DNA from 4 places in the Peteryoungia glycinendophytica genome. Region 4 is predicted to be linked to each of the others. Evidence: predicted binding sites of a transcription regulator. Region 4 holds the regulator's gene; each other region holds the start of a gene.
What was found. The regulator LexA, encoded in region 4, represses DNA repair genes until DNA is damaged. The targets are predictions, from matches to a motif close to TGTTCNNNNTGTGTTCNG.
Positions count from the first base shown of each region.

Region 1: dinB (DNA polymerase IV) is a predicted target of LexA. The motif match lies at 1,835-1,852, and genes of this name have one in related genera.
Region 2: FJQ55_RS15860 (helicase-related protein) is a predicted target of LexA. The motif match lies at 2,740-2,757, and genes of this name have one in related genera.
Region 3: FJQ55_RS23710 (ImuA family protein) is a predicted target of LexA. The motif match lies at 1,813-1,830, and genes of this name have one in related genera.

Region 1 covers NZ_VFYP01000006.1:6,249-10,443, reverse strand. The annotation lists gene FJQ55_RS21125 (3'-5' exonuclease) at 1-429, shown strand, start outside; gene dinB (DNA polymerase IV) at 700-1,800, opposite strand; gene FJQ55_RS21110 (SOS response-associated peptidase family protein) at 1,919-2,692, opposite strand; gene ligD (non-homologous end-joining DNA ligase) at 2,753-3,820, opposite strand; gene FJQ55_RS21100 (ImuA family protein) at 4,103-4,195, shown strand, end outside.
Region 2 covers NZ_VFYP01000002.1:252,558-256,752, forward strand. The annotation lists gene FJQ55_RS15860 (helicase-related protein) at 1-2,575, opposite strand, end outside; gene FJQ55_RS15865 (alpha/beta fold hydrolase) at 2,864-3,940, shown strand; gene FJQ55_RS15870 (DUF3309 family protein) at 3,953-4,105, shown strand; gene FJQ55_RS15875 (YMGG-like glycine zipper-containing protein) at 4,129-4,195, shown strand, end outside.
Region 3 covers NZ_VFYP01000004.1:17,783-21,977, reverse strand. The annotation lists gene FJQ55_RS19215 (ATP-dependent helicase) at 1-1,423, opposite strand, end outside; gene FJQ55_RS23710 (ImuA family protein) at 1,897-2,649, shown strand; gene FJQ55_RS19205 (Y-family DNA polymerase) at 2,570-4,081, shown strand; gene FJQ55_RS19200 (error-prone DNA polymerase) at 4,078-4,195, shown strand, end outside.
Region 4 covers NZ_VFYP01000001.1:1,950,717-1,954,911, forward strand. The annotation lists gene FJQ55_RS09590 (ComEC/Rec2 family competence protein) at 1-2,269, shown strand, start outside; gene lexA (transcriptional repressor LexA) at 2,263-2,976, opposite strand; gene FJQ55_RS09600 (DUF1003 domain-containing protein) at 3,196-3,738, shown strand; gene FJQ55_RS09605 (VOC family protein) at 3,765-4,195, shown strand, end outside.

The sequences.
Region 1 (4,195 bases), on a different contig from region 4:
TCGAATGCAGAGATCGATTGGTCGGCCAGAGGATTCGAAGGAACAAAGCTCGGCTACCTCGTTGGTCAGGGCGGCTATTTCCATGACGGCCATCGTGCCGTGGACGACTGTTTTGCCTTGCTTGAAGTCCTGGATCGCAACGTTGACGGGCATTACCCGTCCCCGTTTGCTGAACTCTACAGGGCAAGCCAGCGATCGCGGGTGCGCATTTTTGCCGAGAACAGCCCTTACGACCTCAAAGATCACCTGAAAGCGCGGGGCTATCGTTGGTCGGATGGCAGCGAGGGGCGCCCGAAATCCTGGTGGATTGAAGTGGATGAGGCCGCTTTGGCTGATGAAATCGACTACCTCCGACGAGAGATCTACCGCCACCCGGAAGCGGACCCGCCCACCAAGTACCTGACCGCCTTTGACCGCTTTCGCGCCTAATGGCGAAAAATTGGGCGAGCTTTCTACCAGGGGTGCATTCAGGGCATAGCTGAACTGCGGTGAAGCCCCTAACGCGGCTGGCAGAATACTTGTATAAGAAATCCCAACGAAGCGATGCACCTCCTCCCGCAAAGCTTCGTCACTCAGGTAACCCACTCCTCCTCCCAAGGGTTGCCTGACGGAACAGCGGCCCTCCTCCTCCCAGCCGTTGTTCAACTCTTTCGAAAGCCTGCTGCACCTCCTCCCGCGGCAGGCTTTTTTGGTTTCTGCTTACATCCCGAAATCCAGCTGCGACTGATCCTGATCGTTATCTCCGTGACGATCCTGGGTGAGCGACGATAGCGTTACGCCCAGCAGGCGCACCGGCCGCTTGAATGGATAAACCGTCGCCAGCAGCCCGGTTGCTACCTCGAAAATCTGATTGCCGTTGGCAAAGGGCAGGCCGATGGTCCTGCTGCGCGTCGCCTGCGTGAAGTCGGAGTATTTGATTTTGACGGTGACGGTCTTGCCGCTCAACGCCTTGGCTTCGCAATAACTCCAGACCTTGTCCGCCAGAGGCCTCAGCTCGCTCGTCGCGAGATCAAGATCGTTGATATCCTCGTTGAACGTATCCTCGGCGCCGACCGACTTCCGCACTCGGTCCGGCTTGACCTGCCGCTCATCGAGGCCTCGGGCAATGCCATAGAAGTATGGACCCGATTTCCCGAAATGCTCGATGAGAAACTGCAAGGACTTTGCCTTCAGATCTGCGCCGGTCTCAATGCCAAGCCGGTGCATCTTCTCGGCCGTGGCCGGGCCGACGCCATGGAATTTCTTGACCGCCAGCTGCTCGACGAACGCTGGCCCGTTCTTCGGCGTGATGACCGCCTGGCCGTTGGGCTTGTTGAGGTCGGACGCCATTTTGGCCAGAAACTTGTTGTAGGAGATACCGGCAGAGGCATTTAGGCCGGTAACTGACTTGATCCTTTCACGTATTTCCAGCGCGATCTCGGTGGCGACCGGCATGCCTTTGAGACTTTCGGTGACGTCGAGATATGCCTCGTCGAGCGACAAGGGTTCTATCAACGGCGTATATTCGGCAAAGATCTCCCGGATCTGCTGCGAGACAGCCCGGTAGACTTCGAGGCGCGGCTTTACGGAAATCAGATCCGGGCACTTGCGAGCGGCCGTGACCGACGGCATGGCGGAATGAACCCCGAACTTGCGAGCCTCATAGCTGGCGGCCGCCACCACACCTCGGGCGGCAGCACCGCCGACGGCCAGCGGTTTACCGCGCAGCTCCGGATTATCGCGCTGCTCGACCGAGGCGTAGAAGGCATCCATGTCCACATGGATGATTTTGCGGATGGTCTCGGAAAAGGTATTTATCATCGTCCTTCTGGCAGCAAAGCGAAAGGTTGGTTCTCAGAACGGAAGGTGAACATATCGCCATTCTCACCGATCGCAAACCATTCCGTTAGGGTCCAAAACTCGCCGACGCCTGGTCCGCCTACAGAAGGGTAGGCTGCTCAACGAGTTCGCCAGACTTCGATACGATCGATGACCCATAAGGCTCACGCGCCAGAATGATCAAAGCATCGTTCGGTAGCGGTCGGGCGAGGTGCTTCGCTTCTTCCCATGGCGCCCACATCCAGACGTCGGTTTCTTCCTTCGTCTGCAGCAGGACAGGCATGGCCTTCTCATGGATCGGCCTAACGAGATCGTTGGGATCCGTGGTCAGAAAGCCATAGAGGTTGTCCGTCGTGAGGCCGTCCCGGACTTTTCGGACGCTTTTCCACTGCGGCACATGGATGCCGGCGAAGAACATCAGTGATTTCGCCTCGTCGCGGGCAAACCAGGCATTCGGAACCTTGCCGCCGGGTTCCTGGCTTGAAGGATCCGGCTCGGCAAAACTCGTCACGGGAACCAGGCATCGATGCTCGACGCCGAACCAGCGCGTCCAGTGGGGCAGGTTGAGTTTGCGGACATTGGTTACGCCCCGGTCTGGTTCCATGCGGATGAGCTCATCCATATCGACGGTCTGACCTTTGGCCTTCAGTTTCTCTGCCCGACCTTCCGCAGCCTTCTTCTGTACGAAGAACGGTGAGGGCAGGCCCCAGCGCGCGTGCACGAGTTGCTTCTTTCCGTCGGCCGTGTTGCGGACGATGGGCCCCATCTGGTCGGGGTTCATCTGGTAGGCCGGCATCAGGTTGATCAGGCTCTCGGCATCCTGGGCCCATTTCGCGACCCAGTCCTTGTCTTCCATGCGATAAAGGTTACACATGGCAGCAATCCCCTCCGTTGCGACCGGATGCAGTTTCTCCCGACGTGTTCCGTCCGCTTGCTAGTCGAGCTTGTAAACGTCCGCGTTGTCCTGCCGTTCCCGCAAGCCTTTGTAGGAAGCATGCCGCAGTTTGCCATCCCCGGTCCAGGCCCGAAACTCGATCTCGGCGATCAGCGTCGGCTCCACCCAGACAATGTCGGCTTTCCCGGGATAGGGCACCGGCGGCTGTTTGCGCTTCCAGCGCAGCCTATCCAGCATCTTGCGCAGTCTGGTCATCTCGGCTTGCCTAAAGCCCGTGCCGATGTTCCCGACATGGACGAGATCGTGGCCGCCGTAGGCAGCAAGCACCAGTGAGCCAAACCCACCCGGCGATGCCGTCGATGGCTCATAGCCGACGATCATGAAGGCTTCGCTCTGCACGCATTTGACCTTCACCCAGTCGCCGGTGCGGCCGGAGCGATAGGGCTGATCGAGATGCTTGCCGACGATGCCTTCGAGGCCGAGGCGGCAGACATTCTCGAGCAGGACAGTGGGATCCACATCGAGCGTCTCTGAAAGACGAATGGCGCCGTCATGTCCGTTCAGCGTGTCCTCAAGAAGATGCCGGCGGGAGCGGTATTCGACCCCGCGCAGATCATGCCCATCAAGGTACATGAGATCGAAGGCATAGAGGATAGCGTCCGAGGCCCGATTGCCAGCCGTCTTGCCGGAAGCGCCAAGCGATTGCTGCAGCAGCCCGAAATCTGGCCGGCCTTCTGCGTCAAGGACAACAGCTTCGCCATCGATGATCATGGTCGCCGGCCCGAGTGCACGGCCAGCCTCTGCGATTTCAGGAAAGCGATGCGTCCAGTCATGGCCACCGCGTGTGAGGATGCGCACGCCTTGCGGCTCGATATGGACCGCCAGGCGATACCCGTCCCATTTCAGCTCCCAGCTCCACTGGTCGCCTTTTGGCGGATGCGCCTTCAGCTCAGCCAGCGCCGGCTCGACCCGATCGGGCATCGGATCGAAAAGCAGCTGTGGCTGCGCCGGATTGCGTTTCCTGCGCGGCTTCGAACGGATCGGGGCTTCGCTGTCACGAAGAAGCGGCTTCGATCTGGGTGGCGTTGACCTGGGAGGCTTTGTCATGCCTGAAGTGCAGCACAAAAAGCTTAAGAACATTAAGACGACTTGACGTCTGTCCGCGCTATCCACCGACAAGGCCTGATCGCCCGTAAACTGCGCTAAAAATTCTTTTCGGCCTTACGCGATTGATTCCGCTCGGAATCTTCAAGATCGCTAATGCTAGGCGAATATTCCTAGGCTCAATGCGTCTTGACTCTTCATGCGCATAAGAACAGATAGTGAACATATTGCCCGCCCGACATGATGTCGATCCCGCCAACGCGACCTTGAAGGGAGCCGTGAACGATGACTGCTGCCCGCCAGAAGGTAATCTGTGATTTGCGCGAGCGCATCGCGTCGCTGGAGGGTGCACAGGCCAGACGTGCCGGCTGTCTTCCA
Region 2 (4,195 bases), on a different contig from region 4:
CAACAACTTCGGAAGCGGTCGCGTCGGTCTCGCCGTCAACCGTCGACTGATCTGCGTCATCGACGCTTTCGGCTTCCGGCTTGGTAACCTCTGCGGTCTCTGTGCTGCTTGGCTTCTGTGCCGCGAGGAAGCCTGCGGCCTCCTCGGCACTCACGCTATCGGCCCGGTAGCCCAGACCCTTCAGGATCTCTTCCATGTCGTCGGGCGTGGCGCCCAAGATCGAGAGCATCGCCGTGGTGGTGACGAAACGACGGCCGTCATAGGCACCTTCGGGACGGGGAGTTGTGCCCGGCTTCCACTGCAGAAGCGGACGGATGAGGTCTGCCAGACGTTCCAGGATGTCGATTCGCACGGCGCGCTTGCCGAGGAAGCGGAAACCGGCGAGCTTGTAGAACATGCGCTCATAGGTCGTGTCAGTCACGACGGAGGTACGACCAGCGGCCAGAACCGGAATCAGATCCCCGTAGCCTGCCTTGTCGAGGCCGTCATTCTTCAACGCCCAGAGCAAGGTGATCAGCTCGGCTGGTGCCGGCTTCAGCAGGGCCGGCATGAAGATGTGATAGGCCCCGAAGCGCACGCCATAGCGACGCATGGAGGCACGCCCATCCTGATCCAGCGACTTGACGTCGTCGGCAACATCGCGGCGGAAGAGAACACCGAGATTCTCGACAAGCTGGAAGGCAAGACCCTTTGCAAGACCCTGCAGGTCTTCCGCACGGGACAAATCGTCGAGCGGCTTGAGGACAGTCGAGATGTGATGATTGACAAAGCGCTCGATGCGGGCGGCCACGTGATCACGGGCAGCACCCGTCAGCTGTTCATCAGCGAGAACGATCACACGCGGATGGAGGATGTGGTCGGTGCCAATGAGGCGAGCTACCGGATCACCGACCCAGCGCACCAGACCATCGGAGCCGATGGCGAGATCGCCATTGCCGGACGCATGCAGCCGCGCAGCACGTGCTTCGAATTCCAGCGCCAGCGCACGATGGGCCGCAGCCTCCACGGCCTTCGCATCCGGACCTTCCATGCCGGAGATCGGCGTGAACCGGAAACCGGAGAGTTGTCCCATGGCATGGCCTTCCACGAAGACATCGCCGTTCACACTGATTTCAGCTTCCAACATTGCATTCTCTCTCAAGCGCTTCATGAGCACAGATGTCCTGCGATCAACAAAGCGTTTCGTCAACCGTTCATGTAACGCATCGGACAATCGGTCTTCGATTTCCCGCGTCTTTTCTTGCCAGTGTGTCGGATCGGCAAGCCAGCCGGGCCGATTCGACACGTAAGTCCAAGTTCTTATCTGCGCGATTCGTGCAGATAATGTATCGATTTCGCCGTCTGTGCGATCCGCTCGGCGGACCTGATCGGCGAGAAAATCTTCATTCACCGTGCCGCGCCGAACCAGATCGAAATAAAGACTCTGAATCAAGTCCGCATGCTGTGCCGGCGTAATGCGCCGATAGTCGGGCAGAGCACAGGCCTCCCACAGCTTTTCCACGCGATCGGGGCGATCTGCGATATCCGCGATCTCCGGATAGCGAGAGAGAAACTCCAAGGCTTGCTGGTCCGTCGCCGGCAGCGCCCGAGTGAGCCCCTCAATCCTCGGCGCGGCATCGAGACTGCGCTGCAGAGCAGTAACCGAGGAGTAGTCGAATTGTGCCGTCCGCCACTGCAAAACTTTGACCGGATCGAAGACATGCGTTTCCAGACGCTCGACCAGTTCATCATCGAAGGGATTGACGCGTCCGGTGACGCCGAACGTGCCATCCTTGATGTGTCGGCCGGCGCGACCGGCAATCTGACCGAGCTCACCGGAGTTCAGATTGCGGAACTGATAGCCATCGAACTTTCGATCCTGGGCGAAAGCAACATGGTCCACGTCAAGGTTGAGGCCCATGCCGATCGCATCGGTGGCAACCAGATATTCGACATCGCCCTCCTGATAGAGACCGACCTGAGCATTGCGGGTGCGCGGGCTGAGTGCGCCGAGCACAACCGCAGCGCCGCCGCGCTGTCGGCGGATCAGTTCGGCGATGGCGTAGACCTCATCAGCGGAGAAGGCGACAATGGCCGTTCTCTGCGGCAGCCGCGTAATCTTCTTTTGACCCGCATAGAAGAGCTGCGAAAGGCGTGGCCGCTCGACAATGGTGATCCCGGGCAGGAGCTGGAGCAGGATCGATTTCATCGTCGCCGAGCCGAGCAGCAACGTTTCCTCGCGGCCACGCAGATGCAAGAGCCGGTCGGTAAAGATGTGTCCGCGCTCCAGATCGCCGGCGAGCTGGACCTCGTCGATTGCGACAAAGGCGACCTTTGTCTCGCGGGGCATGGCCTCGACAGTGCACACCGAGAAACGTGCGTTCGGAGGGCTGATCTTTTCCTCGCCGGTCACCAAGGCGACATTTTTGACACCGACGCGCTCGACCACACGGGTGTAGACCTCGCGCGCCAACAGGCGCAACGGCAGGCCAATCATGCCCGAGCCATGCGCAACCATGCGTTCGATCGCAAAATGGGTCTTGCCCGTATTTGTCGGCCCCAGAACGGCAGAGACGCCGCGACCGCTCAAAATCATGGGGTGGGTATTCAATGACCGCTCCAACTTGTCGGACGCCTGTCTCCTCGACACCGGCAGACCTTGGCCAACACATGGCGACGATCACCGGCAAAGGCAAGCTGCTTGTCCCATAGGCGGGACAATTGATCTCAAACCTCTGATCCGACTCGGTATTTTCCTCAAGGAACAACGGGCGAACGAATCGGAGACGAATCGCTCACTCGTCCGAATCCGATTTTGTTCACGGCTAGATGTGGAAACACGCCGGTCTTTGCGCCACCAGATGCTGAATCTGCACGACCAGTCATGGAGATCGATCGGCACGGCGTTCCGCCTAGGGAACCTCGATCTTGTTCCGTACGTTGCGGGGTTGAGGTGATGATCATGACGCTAACGCCCCCGCCCCCCCATTCGATCGGATCAAAAGAAACCGATCAGAACTTCGTGCTGATCCATGGAATGGTCATGGCTCCTTCTTTTTGGGAGGCCTATGCGCCCGAGGTCGTGCGTCGAGGACATTCACTCGGCTATCCGTTGCCCGGGCATCACCCATGGCATCTCGACGAGCCCGGCCAGCCGCCTGAAGCGCGTGAGGTCGCTCAAGCTTATGCCGAAGCCATCAGGCGAGATTTCGCAGGTGCCCCTGTCACGCTCATCGGCCATTCGACCGGCGGTTTCGTGGCACTGCTGATCGCCCGCGATTATCCGGAACTGGTTCGCTCAGTTGTTATGATCGGCGGCTTTGCCTGCGGCCGCTTTGAGGGGCAGGAGAGGCTCGCCGCCCGCCTGCTCCGCGCACCCCACATAGGGCCGTTCCTGTTTCGCCAATTTTTCAGGCGCTGGATTTCGACACCGGAGCAGTTTCGCTGGGGCTCGATCGAATGCGTCTTTGACCGCAATTGTCCTTGGCAGGGCGACGAAGCTGTCAATGCGATGGAAGAGGTCCGCCAGCAACTGGCGCAGGCCCGGCCGGAAGACATCGCTGCCTGCATCCGTTTTATGTCGGATACCACGCTTCTGAGGGATCTGAATGGCATCCGGGTGCCGGTTCTCAACATCATTGGCGCCAATGACGCCATTGTTCCACCGGAGCACCAGTTGCGGGTTTCTCGCTTGATGCAACGTGTTCAAACCGTCGTCTTCAGCCGCTGCGGACACCTCCCCATGGTGGAGCATCGGGAGCGGACAGACAAGGTGATCGGCGCTTTCGTCGATGGGCTGGAGGTTCTGTCCCCGCAGACCCCTCAAGACAACAACCCTTTGATCACTCGCAACGCTGCGAGCCAAACGCTGCGGCTGCTTGCGGGGGCAGCGCGCCGGCGGGAACAAAGTTCTCCCGGTCGCGTTCACTCCGCACAAGACGCAATGTTCCACATCGGCTAGGAGAGGCCCCCCATGAGTACAATTCTCATCGTCATTTTGATTCTGCTGCTGATCGGCGCACTGCCGAGCTGGGGCTATAGCCGCGGCTGGGGTTACGGACCGTCGGGAGGTCTCGGACTGGTACTGCTCATCCTCATCATCCTGATGTTGATGGGTCGAATTTAAACTCTAGGGAAAAGGAAACGACGATGAAAAAGACCCTTTTGGCATTGGCATTGATCGCCCCTCTCGCATCCTGCACGCAGACTGAACGCG
Region 3 (4,195 bases), on a different contig from region 4:
TCCAGTCTTCGCCGGTCTTAGGCGGGGCTGGCACTTCTGCGAGCGCCAGCAGCGGCTCGGGGTCGGTTGCGATGGTCTCGAGGATGTGGCCGGCCGTCTTGGGCCCGATACCCGGCAGCATCTGTAGCAGCCGAAAGCCGGCCACACGGTCGCGCGGGTTCTGGGCGAAGCGCAAGACGGCCAGCATGTCCTTCACATGGGCGCTGTCCAGGAATTTGAGGCCGCCGAATTTGACGAAGGGGATGTTGCGCCGGGTAAGCTCGACTTCAAGCGAACCGCTGTGGCTGGACGTACGAAACAGGACGGCTTGGTTCTTGAGCATCATCCCGGTCTCGCGATTGGCAAGCACCTGGTCGACGATGAAGTTGGCCTGTTCGGTCTCGTCCTTGACGGTGACGAGTTTAGGACGCTCCAGCGATTGCCGGTCGGTCCACAGGTTCTTGGTATAGCGCTCACGCGCCAGACCGATGACGCCGTTCGCTGCAGCCAGGATTGGCTGGGTCGAGCGGTAGTTGCGATCGAGCGTTATGATGTCGGCGGCCGGGCTGAAGGCGGCCGGGAAATCGAGGATGTTGCGAATTGTCGCTGCCCGAAACGAATAGATCGACTGTGCATCGTCGCCAACCACGGTCAGCCCACGCCCCCCGGGTTTGAGCGCCATCAGCACCGAGGCCTGTAGCCTGTTGGTGTCCTGGTATTCGTCGACCATCACATGATCGAAGCGATTGCCGATATCTTCGGCGAGGTCCGGATCGCTGACCATCTGAGCCCAGTAGAGCAGGAGATCATCGTAATCGAGAACGTTCTGGGCCTGCTTGGCCTCGACGTAGGCCGCGAACAAGTGTTTGAGCTGCTCTTCCCAAGTCGCCACCCATGGATAATGCAGCCGCAGGATCTCATTGAGGGGCGTCTGCGAATTGACCGCACGCGAATAGATCGAGAGACACGTGCCCTTGGTTGGAAAGCGGCTTTCCGTCTTGGAAAATCCGAGCTCGTGACGGGCAAGGTTCATCAGGTCGGCACTGTCTTCGCGATCATGGATGGTGAAATCGACGTTCAGCCCGATTTGCTCGGCGTAGATCCGCAAAAGCCTTGCGCCGATCCCATGGAAGGTACCGGACCAGGATAGTGCGTCAGTCAGGATACCGGAATTGGCACCGAGGACCTGTTTACAGATCCGCTCGACACGGCGCGACATCTCGGATGCGGCACGCCGCGAAAATGTCATCAGAAGAATACGCCTGGGATCCGCTCCATTGACGATCAGATGTGCCACCCGGTGTGCCAGTGTGTTGGTCTTGCCAGAGCCGGCACCGGCGATGATCAACAGTGGCGCTGCCGTCTCTCCGTCCGGAAGGCCAATACCGTGTTCAACGGCACTCCGCTGCTGCTCGTTGAGTTTGTCCAGATAGGCCAAAGTCATGCCGTCATCCTTGAAAAGTGCCTATCCGTCTTTCCGTTTGTTGCGAAGCTGGCCGCTTGGCCTGTTGCATTCCATCGAGCCATATCGCCTGCTGTGAGTTTAACAGCACTGACCATAGGACTCCAGAACAAATAATGAACATTCCAGCCTCCGTTTCTGACGTCCAGGCTGCAAGACATACATTCGCGTCCGAAGCATCTCGAACCGATGTGTCTTCAGCAAGCGGTGCCGCGATTGTCAGTCGGTGCCGCCATTTTCAGCGATAATTTTCATTGGTGGCACCGACTTCGCTGCGAAGCGTACCACGCTGATTCGGCTCGTGAATCTCTTTCTCTGCTAAAATGAAGGAGAATTTTCCCATTTTTAAGAGCTTGACTCTCGCCCTTCGCCAGAACAGAACGTGAACTTCATCAGAGAAAACGGCATGATACCGTTCATTAGCTCAACACGAACCGAGAGGATTTGCGTGAACGATGGCGGCTGCGCGCGAGCACGTCATAGCGGACTTACGTGATCGCATCACCTGTCTTGAGGGAGGGAGGACGAAGCAGTCCGCATGTCTGCCTTTCGGCGTCGCCGAGATCGACCAGGTGCTGCCAGGTGGTGGACTTGCTCGCGGCGCATTGCATGAATTCGCCGGCGGTGGTGCCGGAACAGTTGATGGTGCGGCGGCTGCCCTGTTCGTCGCGGGTATTGCCGCCCGCACCAAAGGTAAGATCGTCTGGTGTTTGACACGGCCGGATCTGTTCTTCCCCGCACTCGCGCAGGCAGGGCTTGATCCCAACAGGGTGATCTTCGTCGAGGGCGATCGGGAAGAAGACGTGCTCGCCTCCATGGAGGAGGCGCTTTCCTACGGCGGACTGGGTGCCGTGGTCGGTGAACTCGTTCGCCTTCCAATGGTGGCCAGCAGGCGGCTTCAGCTTGCCGCGGAGAAGAAGGCTAGTCTGGCGCTTGTGGTGCGCCGATGGCGCCGACAGACGGAGGCGAATGACTTTGGCCAACCGACCGCCTCCACAACCAGATGGCGGGTCAGCGCCTTACCATCCCGGGCGCTGCCGGTACCCGGCGTGGGGCGCGCAACCTGGTTGCTGGAGTTGATGAGATCGCGTGCGGGCGAGTGTGCTGAGTTTATCGTTGGAGCATGTGATGACCAGGGTCGTATCGATCTACCTTCCAGATCTTTCGACGGATCGCATTCGTCGCACCGATCCCGCCATTCCGGCTGAGCAGGCAATTGCCGTGATCGCAAAGAGCGGCTCAAAGCGCTGGGTGTCGGCGGCGGATGCGGCTGCAAAGGCAGTTGGTGTGCGTGTCGGCATGCCAGCGGCAAAGGCCCAGGCCCTGTTTCAGGGGCTGATGATGATCGATGCCGATCCGGCCGCGGACGCAGCCGCCCTTGAGCGCATCAGCTTGTGGGCACTAGCCCAGTATTCGCCAATCGTTGCTGTCGATGGGTCTGACGGTATCGTCATGGATACGGATGGTGCCGATCATCTTCGGGGCGGAGAACGTCTCATGCTGACCGGCATCGCCAATCGCTTCCTTGCAAGGGGCCTGACGGCGCGTGTCGCGATTGCAGATACCTGGGGGGCCGCGCATGCCTGTGCACGTGCGATCGACCGGACCACTGTCATCGTGCCGGCTGGCGAAACCGTGCGCGCGGTCGAGAACTTGCCGATTTCCTTGCTGCGTCTGCCTCAAAATACCGTCAGGGATCTACAAACCCTTGGCTTTCGCACCATCGGCGAGTTGTCAGCTACGGCGCGGGCACCGCTGACGCTTCGCTTCGGCCCCGAAATCGCGCGTCGCCTCGACCAGACCTTTGGGCGCCTCAGCGAGCCGATCGAACCTGTTCGCAGCCCGGAATGGATTGAGGTTAGTCGCACATTCCAGGAACCAATCGGGGCCGCTGAAACCATCAACAAATATGTCGGCCGCCTGGTCGTGCAGCTCTGCGATGCGTTGCAGAGAAAGGGGTTGGGAGTTCGCCGAGCCGATCTCATCGTCGACCGGGTCGACAATACCCACCAGGCTATCCGGGCGGGGACCGCCAAGCCAGCGCGTGACGTGGCGTGGTTGACCAAGCTGTTCCGGGACCGGACGGAAAAGATTGATCCGGGCTTTGGCATCGAAAAACTGACGCTCATCGCCATCCTCGCAGAACCGCTGGATGAAGCGCAGAGATCGTCTGATCTTGTTGACGACCAGGTCCCGGACATCACACCGCTCATCGATATCTTCGGCAATCGAGGGCAACGGGTTTACCGGCTGGCTCCCGTCGCCTCTGACGTGCCGGAACGTAGCGTCCAGCGTATCGCGGCTGTGGCAGACGACGTCACCGTCTCCTGGTCTCATCACTGGCCGCGTCCGGTCCGCCTGCTGGCCTATCCGGAATTGATCGAAGTGATCGCGCTTTTGCCCGACCATCCACCAGTTGCCGTCACGTGGCGCGGAAAACGCCGGAAAGTGAGACGCGCCGACGGCCCCGAGCGGATTTTCGGCGAGTGGTGGCAGCGCACCTCCGAATGGGCTGCCGTTCGGGATTACTTCCTCATCGAGGACGAGGGCGGCGAACGTCTCTGGATCTTTCGCGCCGGTGACGGGGTCGATGGCGTCACCGGCTCGCACAAGTGGTTTGTCCAGGGGATCTTTGCATGAGATATGCCGAGCTTCAGGTCACCACCCACTTTTCGTTCCTGCGCGGCGCATCATCAGCGGAGGACCTGTTTGCCACCGCACGCGATCTTGGCATCGACGCTATCGGTGTCGTGG
Region 4 (4,195 bases):
CGCCGTCATCTGGTTCAACCTGCCGGTACCGCCCGCAGAATGGGCGCTCATGGCACTGTCAGCGATAGCCTTGGTGACTGTTGTGACGAGCATGGCAGGAACCATGCGGCGCTTTGTCTCTGTGGCGGGTTTGCTAGTGCTCGCCGGCATGGCTCTCACGGCGACCGAAATACGGCGCGCCTCTACAACCATCCTCGACACTCCCGTCCTGACTAAGGTGACAGGCCTGGTAGAGCGCCGGGAGGCGGGAGCAAGCGGAGAGTGGCGCTACGTGATCAGGCTTCTCCAGACGGAGGCCCCGATCCTCAGGCGTCCGCCGGAGCGTGTCTCGCTGCTTGCCCGCAGTCGGCACCAGCCTTTGAAAATCGGAGACGCCTTGACAGGTCGGGCGCGGCTTTCTCCGCCATCGGGGCCCGCCTTGCCGGGCATGAACGACTTCGCATTTCAAAGCTACTTTGCCGGCATCGGCGCGGTCGGCTTTTTCATGGGCGCTCCTCAATCCGTTACGGTCGCCTCTCTCCCGGCTGGCGACTACTGGGTCACGCTCGACCAGGCGCTATTCTCGCTGCGAGATCGGATTTCTGATCGCATTCATGCAGTCTTGCCCGGAGATACAGGAGCATTTGCCGCCTCCATCATTACGGGCGAGCGGCGGTCGATGTCGAAGGAAGCGACAGATGCCTTGCGACTGTCGGGGCTGGCGCACATCACCGCGATTTCCGGCCTGAACATGGCGCTCGCCGCCGGGATCTTCTTCGTCGGGTTGCGCGGCTTGCTCTGCCTGCTGCCCGTGTTGGCGCAACGCTATCCGATCAAGAAAGTCGCAGCTGCCGGTGCCTTGCTCGCCGCGACCGCGTATGTCCTCATTTCCGGCTATCAGGTATCCGCGCTCAGAGCCTATTTAATGACGGCAGTTATGCTGGTCGCCGTACTCATCGACCGCCCGGCGATCAGCCTGCGCAACCTCTCGGTGGCGGCGACCCTGATCCTGATCGCCCAGCCATCGGCAGTGATGGGGCCGAGTTTCCAGATGTCTTTTGCCGCGACGGCGGCACTGATCGCCGGCTATTCCGGCTGGCGATCCCGGCCACGCTCGATATGGCCCGCTCCAAAGTCTCCTACTGCCAAACTTGCCAGCTTCATCGTTAAGTTCATCGGGGGCACGCTTGCGACCTCGCTGATCGGCGGGCTCTCGACTGCGATCTTCGCCGTCACACATTTTCATCGCCTGTCGACTCACGGTCTCGAAGCCAATCTCGCGGCCATGCCGCTGATCTCCATCGTCGTCATGCCCGCAGGCTTCATCGCCATGTTGCTCATGCCCTTCGGCCTAGATGCGCCCTTTTTCTGGATCATGGGCCTTGGGCTCGATCTGGTCCTCGTGATGGCCCACACGGTCGCCGGCTGGGGTGACGGAGCGCTCGTCGCGCGGCAGCCTGCATGGTTTCCGATCCTGATCGTGACCGCGCTTCTGCTCCTGACGCTGCTTCACACCTGGTTGCGCCACGCCGGAACTCTGCTGTTGGCAATCACACTCGCCGCAGCAGCAGTCCGTCCCCCCGACACACCCGCAGATCTCTTCATCAGCGAAGACGGCCGACTGGTTGGCTTCTGGCCCAGGGGAAAGAATGAGGGAGAGGCAGGAAGCCTCGCCACAAACCGAAGCCGACCGCCTGCATTCCTCTTCGATCAATGGCAACCGGCGCTCGCTGTCAAACGTAACCAGCCGCCCATCCAGTTGAAATCGCCCGTCTTGCCGCCACCGGCGGACTGGAAAAACGGCAAGAGCTGGGATCAGCAGACAAGCCAGCAGGCCCGGCAAACTCTCACGGAACTGATAGGAGCAGCAAAGTCTGACGCCTTCACCTGTATCCGCGGAGCCTGCTCCGCCATGGTGTCCGGCGGCTGGAGGGTGGTGACCCTTGATCGCGCCGACCTCGCCGGCATTGCCTGCGACGTCGCCGACATTGTCATCCTTGCAGCACGGGCTCGCATGAGAGACTGCCGCTCGGGCGCGCGGTTCATCAGCGCAACGACACTGCGAAGCTCCGGCGCCATGGAACTGCGATTCGGAGAGCCCGGTGACAAGGTGATCAATGCCACGGCCGCATTTACCGGACAGCCGCGCCCCTGGACCATGCACCGCCTATACGACTGGCGAACTAACGCGACGGGCCGCGAACACGTAACGGATTTCCACGCAGCATCGCAAACCTACGAGCCGAATGTCGGGGAGCCGTCAAGCGACCAATACCTTCACTCTCAGTGATAACGGCGGATCAGGCCCACCAGTTTGCCCTGGATCTTCACCCGATCCGGCGGGAAGATCCGGGTTTCATAGGCTGGGTTGGCCGCTTCCAGAGCAATCGAAGCGCCACGCCGGCGAAAGCGCTTGAGCGTCGCTTCTTCGTCGTCGACGAGCGCCACGATGATGTCACCCGGATTGGCATTGGAGGCATTGCGGATGATCACCGTGTCGCCGTCGAGGATGCCAGCATCGATCATCGAATCGCCCTTGACCTCCAGCGCATAATGTTCGCCCGAACCGATCATCTCGGCCGGAACGGTGATGTCATGCGTGTTGTTCTGGATCGCCGAGATCGGCACGCCGGCTGCGATTCGACCCATGACGGGAACGCTGACCGAAGAGGTCTGCTCGGCAGCGGGTGTGCGGGCAGGGGCTGGTGGCGGCGCCTTGCCAAGGCTGCCTTCGATGACGCTCGGCGCGAAGCCCCGGCGCGGCTGCAGGCTCGGCGTATAGGCCTCCGGCAGCTTGATGACTTCGAGCGCACGCGCCCTGTTGGGCAGACGGCGGATGAAGCCGCGCTCCTCAAGCGCGGTGATCAGCCGATGGATCCCGGACTTGGAGGCGAGGTCGAGCGCGTCCTTCATCTCGTCGAAGGAAGGCGGCACGCCCGACTCTTTCATCCGCTCGTGAATGAAGAGAAGCAGTTCCTGTTGCTTGCGCGTCAGCATCGGCGAGGCCCCAATTGGTGAAACAAATCCAGAACAGACACTATATGTTCCATTTGTGTTCCGCAAGTGGATAAATTTCCGTGAACAGCTCACGCGAAAATGCGATAGGCCTCTTGGTCCTTGTCGTGAGAAAGCCATGAAGCGCGTTGTCCATGTGTTCGACTTGCGACGGGGCAAAAGGCTTTCAATTCCCCGAGAAGAACAAGTGAGAAGTCCAACATGCTGAAAGATTTGGAAAAGACCTTGCTTGGCAAGCAGGTTGATGAACTTTCGTCGGCAGAGAAAAAAGTTCTCAAGATAGCCAGGGAGCGGCGCACGGTCTCGACCAATGCCGGCGAGGATTTTCTGGCTGGTTCGAGCTTTGGTCAGCGTCTGGCGGATGCGATTGCCCGCGTGGGCGGCTCCTGGAGCTTCATCATCGGGTTCATGTTCTTTTTGGTGGCTTGGGTTGTCCTCAACACAGTGATCCTGTCGACCCGACCGATTGACGCCTATCCTTTTATCTTCCTGAACCTCATCCTCTCGATGATCGCGGCCATACAGGCACCCATCATCATGATGAGCCAGAACCGTCAGGCCGAACGCGATCGTTTCATGGCGGCGAAGGACTATGAAATTAATCTGAAGGCCGAGATCGAGGTTCTCGCGCTGCATCACAAGATCGATGAGCAGGTGCTGAAGGAACTGCGCGAGACCCGAGCCGAGATCGACGCCCTCCGGCAGTCGGTCGAGACCCTTACAAAACAGTCTGCCCAGCCTTAATTGCACGGGAGAAAAGAGCGTCATTCATGTCCCATGTCTCCCAATCTCCTCGTGCCGTTGATCATCTCGTGCTGCCGGTCGTCGATCTCGATACCGCCCGCCAGCGCCTGACCAGGCTCGGCTTCACCGTCGCTGCAGATGCCACCCATCCCTTCGGCACCCGGAATGCCTGTGTCTTTTTCGCGAATGACACCTATCTGGAACCGCTGGCCGTCGGAAGCCGTGAGGATTGCCTGGAGGCGGCTCGCACCGGTAACGTTTTCGTCGCCCGGGATTTGGCTTATCAGTTTCGTCGTGGCGAGGGACTGTCGGCCGTGGTCGTAAAGACGTCAGATGCCGAAGCGGATCACGCCCGTTTCGTCGCAGAAGGTCTGTCCGGCGGTGAGATGTTGGGTTTTTCGCGCCAGTTCCGCTTCCCGGATGGGCGTGCGGCGGAAGCGGCGTTCAAGTTGGCCTT